DNA from 2 places in the Paenisporosarcina sp. FSL H8-0542 genome. Region 2 is predicted to be linked to the other one. Evidence: riboswitches for the same ligand, from Rfam matches in the RefSeq annotation. Region 2 holds a riboswitch; the other holds the start of a gene.

What was found. A riboswitch is a leader RNA that binds a small molecule or an ion and turns the genes downstream of it on or off. The one in region 2 is predicted to bind S-adenosylmethionine.
Region 1: another riboswitch for S-adenosylmethionine. It lies ahead of metK (methionine adenosyltransferase); the one in region 2 lies ahead of metE (5-methyltetrahydropteroyltriglutamate--homocysteine S-methyltransferase).

Annotation. Positions count from the first base shown of each region.
Region 1 is NZ_CP152050.1:1,106,312-1,109,514, reverse strand. It holds gene metK (methionine adenosyltransferase) at 1-1,104, opposite strand, end outside; SAM riboswitch class I at 1,304-1,427, opposite strand; gene pckA (phosphoenolpyruvate carboxykinase (ATP)) at 1,625-3,203, shown strand, end outside.
Region 2 is NZ_CP152050.1:1,688,178-1,691,380, forward strand. It holds gene MHH33_RS08855 (hypothetical protein) at 1-279, shown strand, start outside; gene MHH33_RS08860 (hypothetical protein) at 436-945, shown strand; SAM riboswitch class I at 1,208-1,313, shown strand; gene metE (5-methyltetrahydropteroyltriglutamate--homocysteine S-methyltransferase) at 1,460-3,203, shown strand, end outside.

The DNA of each region.
Region 1 (3,203 bases), 580 kb from region 2:
TGTCTGCTTGTAAATCGGACGACGTAGATCTAACATTTTGATGATTCCAGCTGGGCGAAGGTCGAATGAATCGCGAACAATTTCAACAAGTTTCGATTCTTCTACAGTGCCTGTACCAAAAGTATCGATTGCAATTGATACTGGTTGTGCAACACCGATTGCATATGCAAGTTGAACTTCGCAACGGTCAGCAAGTCCTGCTGCTACGATGTTTTTCGCTACATAACGTGCTGCATATGCTGCTGAACGGTCAACTTTTGTCGCATCTTTACCAGAGAATGCGCCGCCACCGTGACGAGCGTATCCACCGTAAGTATCAACGATAATTTTGCGACCAGTTAAACCAGCATCCCCTTGTGGTCCACCAATTACGAAGCGACCAGTTGGATTAATGAAGTATTTTGTATTTTCGTCAATTAATTCTGCCGGAACGACAGGATTGATGACATGTTCTTTCAAGTTGCGTTGAATTTGCTCAAGAGTTACTTCTGGGTGATGTTGAGTAGAAATAACGATTGTGTCAATGCGCAACGGTTTATTGTTTTCATCATATTCTACAGTTACTTGTGTTTTGCCATCTGGACGTAAGTATGGAAGAATTTCTTCTTTACGAACTAATGCTAAACGACGAGCTAACTTATGAGCCATACTAATTGGAAGAGGCATTAATTCCGGTGTTTCATTACAAGCAAAACCGAACATTAAACCTTGGTCACCTGCACCGATTGCTTCGATGTCTGAATCTGTCATCGAACCTTCACGTGCTTCTAGTGCTCTGTCAACGCCCATTGCGATGTCGGCAGATTGCTCATCGATTGCGGTCAATACTGCAGAAGTCTCTGAGTCAAAACCATATTTTGCACGAGTGTAGCCAATTTCACGAACTGTTTCACGTACAACTTTTTGAATATCCACATAAGCAGATGTTGTGATTTCTCCAGCAACAAGCACTAAACCTGTTGTTACAGTTGTTTCACAAGCGACACGTGCGTTCGGGTCTTCTGTTAATATAGCATCTAAAATTGCGTCTGAGATTTGATCACAAATCTTATCCGGATGCCCTTCTGTTACTGATTCTGATGTAAATAGACGACGAGTTGTCATTTAATATTCCTCCTATATCCTTCGAGATTGCTCTCGGAAAATTCAAACGGTACTCATTTCCCATGTCCAGCTTATTCATTAGAATAAAACCTTCCGCCTTTTCGGGCTTCTGCACACGAGGATAAAGGGAGATGTCATAAAAAAAACCCTCTCTCACGTAAAAACATGAGGAAAGGCATTCGTTAATAGGCACCTTTCACTCTTATCATCCAAGGAATACACCTTGCTTCAGGTTCAGCACCTTTGCCAATTACTACTTGGTTCATAACTGCAGGTTGCCGGGTTTCATAGGGCCTGACCCCTCCACCAGCTCGGGATAAGAGTATCCGTTCAGTTTTACATCATAATAAACTAATGAAGCCTTGTCAAATATTTTTTTCGTTCTATATAAATGTTCGAAAATCAGATAAAATTAATTAGGCTATTAGTGTAGATTATTAAGCGTAATGTGTTATACTAATTTTCGAATCAAGGTTAACCCGATATAAGGGTAATATACGATAAAGGAAGGTACATATACATGAATTCAGTGAACACGATGAACGAGCTGAACGACTTGTTAAATGGCCAAAACGTGCATGTGCAACTTTCAGTCCCACAACTTGTGGAGAAAGCAACATTACGTGGAGAAGCTGTCTTAACACCAACTGGAGCTGTAAAAGTAGTGACAGGAAAATATACAGGACGTTCTCCTAAAGACAAATATGTTGTTGTGGAAGATAGCTCTAAAGACAAGATTGATTGGGGCTCAGTAAACCAACCAATATCATCTGAAATTTTCAACTCTTTATATAAAAAAGTTGTGAACTATTTAAAAACAAAAGAAGAGTTATTTGTCTTTAATGGCTTTGCCGGTGCGGATAAAGAATCTCGCCTTTCATTGCAAGTAATTAATGAATATGCTTGGCATAACCTTTTTGCACACCAATTATTCATTCGTCCGTCTAAAGATGAGTTGGCATCGCATGAAGCACAATTCACAATCGTTTATGCTCCGACTTTCAAAGCAGATCCTGCAATCGATGGTACAGGTTCGGAAACGTTTATCATTGTGTCAATGGAAAAACGCATCATTTTAATCGGTGGTACTGAGTATGCCGGTGAAATGAAAAAATCAATTTTCTCCATTATGAACTACTTGCTTCCTGAGCAAGGCATCCTACCGATGCACTGTTCTGCAAACGTTGGTGAAAAAGGCGATGTTGCTTTGTTCTTCGGATTGTCCGGAACAGGAAAGACAACATTATCTGCTGATGCAGATCGTAAATTAATCGGTGATGATGAGCATGGCTGGTCAGATAACGGCGTATTCAATATTGAAGGCGGCTGTTATGCAAAAGCAATTAACTTAACACGTGAAAATGAACCACAAATTTTCGATGCAATCCGTTTTGGTTCTGTATTGGAAAACGTAGTATTGGATCCAGAAACGCGTATACCCGACTACGAAAATATTTCGTTAACTGAAAATACGCGTGCTGCTTACCCATTACAAGCAATCGACAATATTGTTGATCCTTCTGTAGCGGGTCATCCAAAAACCATCATTTTCTTAACTGCTGATGCGTTTGGGGTATTACCTCCAATCAGTAAGTTGACGAAAGAACAAGCGATGTATCACTTCTTAAGCGGATTTACATCGAAGCTTGCTGGTACAGAACGTGGAATTACATCTCCACAAGCAACATTCTCAACTTGTTTCGGTTCTCCATTCCTTCCCCTTCCTGCAACTGTATATGCAGAAATGTTAGGGAAGAAAATCGATGAGCATGATGCACAAGTCTTCCTTGTAAATACTGGCTGGACAGGCGGCGAATATGGCGTTGGTAGCCGTATGAAACTTTCTTATACACGTGCGATGGTTCGTGCTGCATTGGAAGGCAAATTAGATAATGTTGAAATGGATAAAGGTTCAGCATTCGGTTTAGCTATTCCTAAAGAAGTACCTGGCGTACCTTCTGACGTATTAAACCCACGCGATGCATGGGCGGATCCAGCAGCATACGATAAAAAAGCACAAGAATTGGCTAATCGATTCCGTGAGAACTTCAATAAATTTGGATCAGTGTCTGAAGACATTATTTCTAAAGGCGGTCCAA
Region 2 (3,203 bases):
ATTGAACATAAAAGTCTCCTTCACTCAAACATTCACTTCACTGTTTCCAGTGACGATGTTTGGATATTGAGTTTTGACAATGTCTCGTTCTTTCAATTTCAACACTTGAATTATGATAATGATAAACCTATTAATAATCGTGAAATAGATGACTGGTTGTTTGAAGAATTATTACCAATTAACGAATCAACATTATCATTTGAAGTCATTTTGTCATCAGGAGGAAATATACTCTTACACTTCCCAGATAAATCGGTTTCGATGAAAAAGTTAAAATAGCTACTGCATTATTGTTCAACTAACGGGTGCTTAGTTGAAGAACATCGAGATGCTTAAGCGGTCTTTTTCTCATTGAACTAACGGGGCTGGATAGTTGAACAAGAATATTGTCTTATCATAAGGAAATACTACCTTTAAAATTAGGTAGGTGATTAGATGAAAAAAATATCAGTTATATTTTTGCTATTGCTATTAAGTTTAACAACTCTAATATTTGTAATTTGGGAAAGACCACCAAAAGCAAAGGCAATAAATGAAGAAAATGATGAATTATTAGAAGTGATTTCAGTGCCCTGTAGCCTAACATTGGAGTCTGTTGATAAAAGTCTGACGAATACAAAAGGTGTAGCATTAATCTATAAAGTGCAATTAAATCCACCAAGTTTTGCAAGAACTAATATAAGTATTCTCGCTGTTCATCTTCCTGAACCGTCTTCGTATGGAGACTTCGATAGCTATGAAGGTTTTGCGTTTGTTCCAAAAGAAATAAGTTGGCGTTTTAAGCTTTATCCAACCCCAGAGGAGAATGGTCCAAGTTGGGCTGGACGATTTGATTTAATTACAGCAGAAATGAAGAATGTCGAAGTTCAGGTGCGTCTCTCAAATTCCAAAACAGGTAAGTTAGGACCAAGTGTTCTAACAAACAGTATTAATTATTGTAAATAGTTTCTGCTTCAGCAGCAATCATGCTCATTTTATTTCCATCGATTCCACGACGAGCAAATACTATTGGGGCTGCCCTTTAATCTGTTCTTTACATCCGTAGTGTACTTTGTAAAAAGATAAAAACGGGAAAAAACAAATTTCAGGAATTTATTTACTTTATTGAATGTTTGTATTATTATAATAAATAAGTGAAATTCGTTGATTTCAAAACGAGCAAAACTGATACCATTTAAACCATTAATAAAACTAAATAGTTAATTTCTACTTATCAAGAGAGGTGGAGGGAAAGGCCCTTTGAAACCTCGGCAACAGACTCATTATGAGCACTGTGCCAATTCCTTCAAGCGATTATGCTTGGAAGATGAGTTGAGATCTTGTCACATATTTTTAATGATGAGCCTCTTCTTGCTTCCAAGAAGAGGCTTTTTTGTTTTTAGAAATATGGGTTCATTTGCTCTGTTTCAAATAGAAATGGGCATGAAAATATAAAAATAGAAGGAGTGTAAAAAATATTATGAGCAAAGTGAAAAGTTCGAATTTAGGTTATCCAAGAATTGGTGTAAAACGTGAATGGAAAAATTCACTGGAGCAGTTATGGGCAGGGAAACTAGAAAAAGAATCATTCTTAAAACAAATTGAGGAGATTCGGCTAAACAATCTGCAGAAACAAAAAGATTTAGGAATTGACTTGATACCAGTTGGAGACTTTAGTTTGTATGATCATGTGCTTGATACAGCCGTTATGTTCGGATTAGTACCGAAACGCTTTGAATACGACGGCGGTAAAGTATCGCTTGAAACGTATTTTGATATAGCACGAGGCAATAAAGGTGCTGTTGCATCTGAAATGACAAAATGGTTTAACACAAACTATCACTATATTGTTCCAGAGCTTAATGAAGCAGTACCTACTCTTGTTGAAAACCGGCCACTTCAATTTTATAAAGAGGCTAAACAGAAACTTAATATCGAAGGAAAACCTGTAATCTTAGGACCTATCACATTTGTAAAACTGTCAAAGGGTTATAGAGAAAATGAATTTAAAGCAGTTGTTGAAAAATTTGTACCGCTTTACGCTGACATTTTACGTGAATTACAAAAAGAAGGAGTAGAGTGGGTACAAATCGATGAACCGATTTTATCTACAACGATTTCCAAAGAAGATGTTGCGTTATTTAAGGATATCTATCAAACATTGCATGATGCAGCGCCAAACATAAAGCTGATATTACAAACATATTTTGAAAGCATTGAACATTACGAAGATGTCATCTCACTTCCTGTTAAAGGAATTGGACTTGATTTTGTATATGATAATGGTCAAAATCTTGCTGCTTTGAAAAAGTATGGTTTCCCAAAAGATAAGGTTCTTGCTGCTGGTATTATTGACGGGCGAAACATATGGCGTGCGAATCTTAATGATCATTCTGCAATTCTTGCAGAGATTGTGGATGTTGTTTCAAAAGATCGTCTAATTGTACAATCTTCATCAAGCTTATTGCATGTACCTGTGACAGTTAAAAGTGAAGAAACGCTTGATGACGTCCTAAAAGGAGCATTATCATTTGCTAATGAAAAATTACATGAAATTGTTCTACTGACAAAAGGCTTAAACGATGGAAAAGAAGCGATACAAAAAGAAATCAGTGCAAGTACAGAAGCGATTCATGCGTTACAAAAATCATCATTCCGAAATAACACACAAGTTCAAGAAGCCATTCAAAACTTGCATACGTATAAAGCGGAACGAAAAGCAATATTTAAAGTCCGTCAAGAGATACAAAAAGAGGCTTTTCAGTTACCACTGCTTCCAACAACAACAATCGGAAGTTTCCCGCAAACTCAAGAAGTAAGAAAGAACCGATTAAAATGGCGTAAAGGCGAGTTAACGAATACAGAATATGAAACATATATAAAAGCAGAAATTAAAAAGTGGATTGAAATTCAAGAGGAACTTGGTCTAGATGTGTTTGTACATGGAGAATTTGAACGTACAGACATGGTTGAGTATTTTGGTGAAAAATTAGATGGCTTCCAATTCACGAAATTTGGCTGGGTCCAGTCATATGGCTCGCGATGTGTGAAACCACCACTTATTTACGGTGACGTGTCATTTATAGAACCGATAACAGTTAAAGAATCCTTATATGCCCAATCAATAACTGACAAACCTGTAAAAGGAATGCTGACAGGTCCAATTACAATTTTAAACTGGTCGTTTGTTCGCGATGATATTTCACGCTATGTTGTTGCCAATC